One region of the Paenibacillus sp. KS1 genome, then DNA from elsewhere that is predicted to be linked to it. Evidence: riboswitches for the same ligand, from Rfam matches in the RefSeq annotation. Region 1 holds a riboswitch; the other holds the start of a gene.
The links. Region 1 has a riboswitch for glycine ahead of gcvT (glycine cleavage system aminomethyltransferase GcvT). Riboswitches for the same ligand answer to the same signal wherever they lie in the genome.

Region 1 (4,429 bases):
AATCGATCCATGTCAGTATCTTGCGGGAGACGAAGTACGAATTCATTGAAATAAGGCGCTTGGAACGCTAATCCAAGATTGGGCTTGTTGTTGATGTAAGCAGCTGCATAATGAGACTTCTGTATATTGAGCTTCGATACCTCTTGCATTCCCATCTTGCCCATGACGGACATATAGACGGAAGCAGCAAGAGCAAGAAGTGCTTGGTTCGAGCAGATGTTGGATGTCGCCTTCTCGCGACGAATATGCTGTTCTCTCGCTTGGAGTGTAAGAACAAATCCACGCTTGCCATCCAGATCCTTGGTCAAGCCGACAATTCTGCCTGGGATGCGGCGCATATAGGGCTCTGCAACGGCAAAGAAACCGCATGTAGGACCGCCGTAAGATGCTGCAATGCCAAGCGGCTGGGCATCTCCAACACATACGTCGACACCTAGTTTGCCAGGGCTCTCCAACATAGCAAGACTCAGTGGATTCGTACTCATGATGAGCAGGCCTTTATTTGCATGTGCAATCGGTTCAATGGCGCGCACATCTTCAATGCATCCGAAGAAGTTCGGGGACTGAATCAGTACGGCAGCAGTCTCGTCCGTGACAGCACGCTCCAGCTGAGCAAGGTCAGTCACGCCGTCTTGATATCCAATCTCGACTACTTCAACATTAAGTCCTCGAGCCATTGTGCGAACAATCTGTCTCGCTTCTGGATGGACAGTGCTCGAGATGACAAGCTGCTTGCGCTTCGTTGCGCCAACCGCCAGTGCTCCAGCTTCTGCAAGTGCAGTAGCGCCATCATACATGCTGGCATTGGCAACAGCCATACCAGTCAACTCGCATATATAGGATTGAAATTCAAAGATTGCTTGCAATTCACCCTGACTGATTTCAGGTTGATAGGGTGTATAGGCTGTATAGAACTCTGATCTAGAGACTAGATGCTGAATGACTACAGGGATATGATGATCGTATATTCCAGCACCAAGGAAGCTGGTATGGCTCTCACTGTTAGCATTGCGGGAGGCCAATTCCTTCATATGCTTCATCATGGCTGCTTCATCTAATGGTTCAGACATTGGCAGTACTCCATTGTAACGAATGGAGGCTGGGATATCGCGGAATAGCTCGTCAATGGAAGAGATGCCGATCTGCTGCAGCATGTCAGCCTGATCTTGTTCCGTCACTGGAATGTAACGATGCTTCATGATGGATTCGCTCCTTTGGCAGGGGTCGGGATTCGTTTATAAAATGGAGTCGAGACGACGCGGGCTTTCAACTGCTTGCCGCGAATTTCGACAAGAATTTCTGTATCCAATTCAGAGAATGCGGATTCAATCAAGGCCAGCCCTAGATTGCGCTTTAATGTCGGCGACTGTGTTCCTGTTGTAACTTCTCCGATCACGCGCCCATCTGCAAGCACTGGATAATGGGAGCGAGGAATGCCTTTGTCGATCATCTCAATGCCAACCAGCTTTCGTGCCGGTCCATCGGTCTTCTGCTTCGTTAATGCTACACGGCCGATGAAGTCGCCCTTATCCAGCTTGACGAATCGTGCTAGTCCTGCCTCAAGCGGCGAGATATCGGCTGTAATTTCTTGTCCATAGAGGGGGAGACGTGCCTCGAAGCGCAAGGTGTCTCTAGCACCAAGCCCTGCTGGGAGCAAGCCGAACGGTTCGCCCGCGCGAATCAGTTCATTCCATACGTGTGCTGCATCCTCTACGGACAAGTAGAGTTCGAAGCCATCTTCACCGGTATAGCCTGAGCGAGACAGCAATGTTGATACGCCGCAGACTTGTGCATCTGATAGGAAATGGAATGGTGCGAGCGAATCAATAGGTGCTTCAGTTACCGCAGCAAGAATAGCTTGGGCATTCGGCCCTTGAAGGGCAAGCAATGCTGTGCGATTCGATACATTGGTCAAGGTAACGCCATGAATCAGGTGTTTCTGCAGCCATGCGTAGTCTTTATCGATGTTGGAGGCATTAACAACGAGCATGTAACGGTCGCTCTTCATCTGATAAATGAGAATATCATCGACAACTCCTCCATCAGGGTAGCACATCAGCGTATATTGTGCTTTGCCATCCTCGAGCCGCGATACATCATTTGTTGTCATCTGTTGAAGAAATGTCAGGGAGGCAGGGCCGCTTACGATAAATTCACCCATATGGGAGACATCGAATAGACCTGCATGTGTACGAACTGCTTCATGCTCTCGCTGAATGCCGATAAATTGAACAGGGAGCTCCCAGCCGCCGAAGTCAATGCAGCGTGCACCCGGATAAGCAGAGTATTGATCAAATATTGGCGTTCTCTTCAATTGACTCATGAATTCACCTCGATACGCGTATTTGGACTAATTATCGGTATACGAACATAAAAAGGACAGCCGAAAGAAAAGTGGATGCATCGCATCCTCTCATTCTCTCGCTCTGTCCTTTGTACCTGAGAGTGTCGCCGATTGTCGCAAACAAATTGTTTGTTTCCGTGTCTACCATCGACTTTCCCCTTGGGTGACTGTATTCGTTTTCATGAATAGCAGTGCTCTCCAGAGGTGCGTCCGGTAAAAGTCCTTTTGCCTGAGAGATTCACCCATTCAGGCTTACTCCTTCGGCGCTGCTATGTCTCAGCAGTCTCTCCCTTTACCATCATTCGCCATTTTCAGCTGTCATCTCTACATTAGTTGAGCTTTCCACACTTTGTCAATTGATATTTTCTTCACAACTGATTTCATAGCTTGTCATATTGACAATCATGCATATCTTGCAATAATCTAATGGTGTTATAATTACCCAGTTTAATCGTAATTCGCGAACGAGGAAGGTCGGGAGAGTTTGACAATTGCGATTGTCAACACCGAAGGAGCAAGTTGCCAGCCGCCGATTGGCAATGAATCTCTCAGGTTCCATAACCGCCATTCTGACGCAGCTCTGGAGAGTGCATTTTCTATGCCGCCAAAGGGGTAAGTTCAACCGCAGTTGTGGCTGTGGAGGAACGGGAACTCTCAGGTACCGAGGACAGAGAACAAGGCGACAAGGCCGCTTCCTGTCCATTTTTACGATCTCGATTGGATAGACGGCCTGATGAATGACATTATGAATGAAATGGGGCGTTGACATGAGTGAAGTGAAGAATGGATTGTTGTATAGTGAAGAGCATGAATGGGTAGTTGCCATAGAAGGCAATACGGTACGGGTTGGCATTACAGATCATGCACAATCCCAGCTGGGAGACATCGTATTCATCGAATTTCCGCCAGTAGGAACCAGCTTGTCCGCAGGGGACAGCATGGGATCAATTGAATCGGTGAAGACCGTATCTGAGTTGTACTGTCCGGTATCCGGAACAATTACGAAGGTCAATGATGGATTGGAAGCGTCGCCAGAGCTTGTGAACAGCAGCCCCTACGAAGATGGATGGATTGCAGAAGTTGAAGTAGAAGGCAGCGTTGAGGAAGCTGTGAAGCACTTGCTGAATGCAGAGCAGTACACGAAGCTGATAGATGAATAGTTGAAGGAACAATAGGTTGAGAATCTAAGAACCTGCTGTACCGGTATCATGCTGGTGCAGCAGGTTTTTTCATTTGCTTTCTGACAAATTTCGATAGGATTCACCGCCGAAAAGGAGTACAATATAAGCATCGACAACTAGATGTTGCAATGCTAATAAGAATGCTAGGTGAATGGAATGACAATCGCTTTTTTTGATTCTGGAATCGGTGGAATAACCGTGTTGGCTGAGGCTATGAAGCATATGCCGCATGAACAATATTTATTTTATGCAGATACGCTGCATGTCCCTTATGGGACGAAATCTCAATCCGAAGTAATGCGCCATGTAGATTCAGCTGTGGAAGACATCATGCAGCACAATGTTAAGGCGCTTGTTATTGCGTGCAATACAGCGACAAGCATCGCAGCGTCTGAACTAAGACGGAAGTACGACATTCCGATCATCGGGATGGAGCCAGCAGTCAAGCCTGCCGTGGAAATGAACCGCGACAATGGCAAGCGTGTGCTTGTATTCGCGACAGCTTTAACCTTAAGTCAGAACAAATACCATACATTAATCAGTCGAATTGACGAGGAACATATTGTGGATTCGATTCCCTTGCCGGAATTGGTAGAATATTGCGAGCAGTTAAACTTTGATAAGGGAGTGATAGGAGACTACTTCGTGCATAAGCTTGCTGGATTGGATTTGAATCAGTATGGAACAATTGTGTTAGGATGTACACATTATCCCTATTACAAGCACATATTGAGAGACATCATCCCTGCTCATATCCAGCTTATAGACGGCAGCCATGGCACCGTGCAGCGTCTAGCACAAGTAATGCAGGAAAACCAGCTTAAGCAGTCATCGGATACGTCAGTTCGCCCTTCAATTCAATTTATGTGTTCAAGTCATGAGCAGCAATACATAGACAAGTTAC
Region 2 (4,429 bases), on a different contig from region 1:
CATATTCGAAAAACGATGTAAATGGAAGGACGGTAAGTATAATAGAGTGATAAATGGTCTGTCCTCATAGCGAGCTGATAAACTGTACCTGTTCAATTGTCGTCTTGGTCGGTAAGCTATTATTCAATTGGAACATCTTTCTTGAATTGAACAGTGGAAGGGAGTTGCTGGATTCCGTATGCTTAGACAGAATCCGATCTTGGATCTATCAACTGAGGAACAGTATATGCTAGGCTCATATACGTTAGAGAAGATCAGTCAGTATCTATCATACACCGACGAGGTAGCAGTTGCCCCTGAATTAATCCCATCAGAGATTGTGCAGTATGCGGAGCAAATTGACTTTGCTGCTCCTGTCAAGCCTCAAACTGCGGTTCAGCATGTTATAGAAGGACTGCGTCGATATCAAGTGCACACAGCACATCCAGGATATTATGGCTTATACAATCCCCGCCCGAACTTTATGGGGATTATGGCAGACACGATAACAGCGGCGTTTAACCCCCAGCTTGCTGCATGGAGTCATGCGCCGCTTGCCGTAGAAATTGAGAATTATGTACTGCGTGAGCTCGCCACTCAATTTGGTTACTCGCGTGATGTTGCTGATGGAACCTTCACGACTGGGGGAGCGGAAGCCAATTTGACTGCAGTCTTAACGGCTCTATCTTATCATTTTCCAAAGTATGCAACAGACGGATTAGCAGCTCGGGAGAAGCCACCCATTCTGTATGCTTCTGAAGAGAGTCATCATTCATTGGTGAAAGCGGCTCGTTCCTGCGGGCTTGGAACGAATTCAATTCGCTCCATTCGTACGAACGATTCCTTGCAAATGGATATTGGAGCGTTATTAGAACAAATACGTATAGACCGCGCGCAGGGTTTTGCCCCATTTCTTATTATTGCTACAGCGGGAACGACGGGAGCCGGTGCAATTGATCCGTTAATGGAAATCGCGGCAGTAGCGGAGCATGAACAGATGTGGCTTCATGTGGATGCTGCTTATGGCGGCGCAATCGTATTGGATTCCGAGCTGTCCTTCCATATGGATGGTATCCAGCAAGCAGATTCAATCGCGTTTGATGCTCATAAGTGGCTGTCCGTTCCGATGGGGGCGGGCATGTACTTCACACGGCATTCACGTATATTGAATGAAACCTTCCGTATAACGGCAGATTATATGCCGAAGGAGGGTGAGGAGCTGCCCACGATTGATCCATATACGCATTCCATTCAATGGTCACGGAGATTTATAGGATTGAAGCTGTATTTATCCCTGGCTACAGCGGGTTGGGAAGGATATCGGGCTGTCTTGCGACATCAAGTTGAAATGGGCAAGCTATTCCGAGAAGAATTAATGCGATCTGGCTGGACAGTTGCCAATGATACCGTGCTGCCTGTCATTTGCTTTCTTGATCAAGAAGCATGGACACGAAACGACCAGGACTTCGCTCTATTTGTGAATCAACACGTATTGAGCACAGGGAAAGTGTGGCTATCCGTATTTACCATTCATGGTGTACCAACGCTGCGTGCATGCTTTACCAATTACGATACGAATGTGCAGAATGTGAGTGAACTCATTCATTTATTAAATGAGGCCAGATCCCTATATTACAGTCACCAAGCACATGTGTGATAGATGGTATGGGATAAATTACAATGCAATGGATCATTGCACAATGATAGTGTGTCTACTATAATGTTACCTACAACTTTATAACTGGATGAAGTTTGCGGGAGATAGACGAATCGTCTAGCCGAAGGGGTAAGCTCTCAGGCGCTTAGACATATCGAACCTTGAGCTCGAATACGTATAAGCAGGACCGTAAATGGACAGGACTCTGGAGAGACTCCATGATTGGGGCACCGAAGGGGCAAGACGAATTTGATTCTCGTGGATTCGTTAAAACTCTCAGGTAAAAGGACAGGGATGCAGAAGCGTAGAAAAATCGTAAGTCATTGGTATGATGATCTTATTTAGGTATGTCACTTACGTCAGGTTATTTATTCTGCACACATGTCCCCAGGGTCAAATCATTCGATTTGACTCTTTTTATTATTCACAAAGAGGGGAACTGATTTGACAATGATGGAACAATGGTTAGACAAATTGAACAACATGGTATGGGGAGCACCGCTTCTTATTTTATTAGTAGGAACGGGAATTTTATTAACGATCCGCTTGGGAGCGCTACAGTTGTTCCGCCTGCCGCTCGCCTTGAAGTTAATATTCAAGTCGAAGAACGAGGGAGAAGGGGATGTATCCAGTTTCGGGGCATTGGCTACTGCGCTGGCGGCGACAATTGGAACTGGTAATATCGTGGGGGTTGCTCTGCAATTAAGGTGGGTGGACCCGGTGCATTATTCTGGATGTGGGTTGCTGCATTCTTCGGAATGGCCACCAAATATGCGGAAGGATTGCTTGCTGTCAAGTATCGCAACATTGATGACAATGGACAAGTGCTAGGCGGTCCTATGTATTATATTGAGAAGGGACTTGGCATGAAATTCAAGCCGCTTGCTGTATTCTTTGCGATTAGCGGAGTACTGGTTGCCTTGCTTGGAATTGGTACATTTCCGCAAATTAATGCGATCGTCACTTCTACAGAAGCAAGCCTTGGTGTACCTGCAGTAGTCACTGCGGCAATCGTGACTATCGTGACCGCGCTTGTTACAATTGGCGGGATTCAGAGTATATCGCATGTGACGACGACAATTGTTCCTGTCATGGCTATTATCTATTTTATCGCGAGCTTTGTTGTGCTTATTGCATTTGCGGATCAGATACCGCACGCACTGTCGTTAATTTTCCAAGGCGCGTTTAATGCAACAGCAGCAGGTGGCGGCTTCTTGGGAGCAACGGTTATGATGGCGATCCGCAACGGGATTGCAAGAGGTGTATTCTCCAATGAATCAGGTCTCGGAAGCGCACCGATTGCGGCCGCGGCTGCGAAGGTGAAATGGCCGGCTGAGCAAGGACTCATATCAATGACCGGAACATTCATCGATACGATCATCGTCTGCTCGCTTACAGGATTAACATTGATTGTAACGGGTGTATGGAATGGCCCAATGGAAGGAGCGGCCATGACACAGGCAGCATTTGATGCTGCGCTGCCATACGGTTCCCTCATTCTTATGTTTTGCTTGATTTTATTTGCATTCACGACGATTCTTGGCTGGAACTATTACGGCGAACGGTGCATGGTTTATTTATTCGGTGTCAAATCGATTCTGCCGTACCGCCTTATGTTCATTGCGATCATTGGCTTTGGGGCATTTATCAAGCTGGATATGATATGGAAGCTTGCTGATATTGTAAATGGATTAATGGCGCTGCCGAACTTAGTTGCACTGCTCGGTTTGTCTGGAGTCGTCGTGTCTGAGACGCGTCTATATTGGAAGCATAGGGAATCCGAAAAATAAATAGAAGCAGGAAGCGATTCCTGTTCTTAAGTAAACTGCCAAATGCATGAAAGTGAACATTTGGCAGTTTTTTTGCGTTTAATGAAACCTTTTGCCTATCTTATGCATCTAATTGACAGTTTGATTCGCGTGTATGGGGTAAAGAAGGGAGTAGAAACGGCTTGCATAGCGATATAGAGACAGAAGTGAGATTGGCTAAGGAAGGTAATAAAGAAGCATTTATTCGACTCATCAAGCAGCATGAAGCCCAAATGTTCAACATGGCCAGGTCGATCGTCAGAAGGGACGAGGATTGTGCAGATGCGATGCAGGAGACTGTGCTCAAGGCTTATCGCGCACTGACAAACCTAAATCATCATGCCTATTTTAAGACTTGGCTCTTTCGGATATTGATCAATGAATGCAATATGATATTGCGGAAGCAGGCTCGCATCATCATGCTGGCTGAACTCCCAGAAGTTGGTGTTGCCACGGCTGAATACAGTGATCATCTTGATTTGCGTCAGGCGATCTATCGGCTTGAGGAAGTATCTCGCAATATTGTTATTTTGTTTTATTTTCAGGATTTGCCTATGCATCAGATCGCCGAGATGATGGATATGTCCGTGGGCGCGGTGAAGACACGGCTGCATCGGGCACGTCACACGCTCGCAGAATGGCTGGATGATACTGAAGAAAGGAAGATGAACGGATGAAAGACATACAACTGCCTATCGATCAGCGACTGGAACAGCTTAGGGAACCATATATTAGCGAGCTGCCAGAATCCGTTCGCAACCGAATGGATCGGACATACCAGATCATCGACGAGATGCTTCCTGGACGGAAGAGAAGAAGTCGGAAGAACCGCTGGCTGCGCAGAGTGTTGATTTCAACAGCGGGTGTAGCGAGCCTCGGGATGGTCATGATCTTCTCGGGTCTTGCCTCTCCAGCGATCGCACAGACGTTAAAGCAGATTCCGTTCATGGATAGCGTATTCAAACTGGTGGGGGATCTTGGCTTG

Region 2: linked by a shared signal. The riboswitch ahead of BBG47_RS16270 (alanine/glycine:cation symporter family protein) and the one ahead of gcvT (glycine cleavage system aminomethyltransferase GcvT) in region 1 are both predicted to bind glycine.

Annotation. Positions count from the first base shown of each region.
Region 1 is NZ_MAIS01000015.1:39,508-43,936, reverse strand. Features, by position in the region: gene gcvPA (aminomethyl-transferring glycine dehydrogenase subunit GcvPA) at 1-1,199, opposite strand, end outside; gene gcvT (glycine cleavage system aminomethyltransferase GcvT) at 1,196-2,323, opposite strand; glycine riboswitch at 2,425-2,548, opposite strand; glycine riboswitch at 2,552-2,646, opposite strand; glycine riboswitch at 2,810-2,918, shown strand; gene gcvH (glycine cleavage system protein GcvH) at 3,112-3,504, shown strand; gene murI (glutamate racemase) at 3,682-4,429, shown strand, end outside.
Region 2 is NZ_MAIS01000046.1:26,965-31,393, reverse strand. Features, by position in the region: gene BBG47_RS16275 (pyridoxal phosphate-dependent decarboxylase family protein) at 179-1,636, shown strand; glycine riboswitch at 1,832-1,938, shown strand; partial or broken gene BBG47_RS16270 (alanine/glycine:cation symporter family protein) at 2,081-3,426, shown strand; gene BBG47_RS16265 (sigma-70 family RNA polymerase sigma factor) at 3,588-4,121, shown strand; gene BBG47_RS16260 (DUF4179 domain-containing protein) at 4,118-4,429, shown strand, end outside.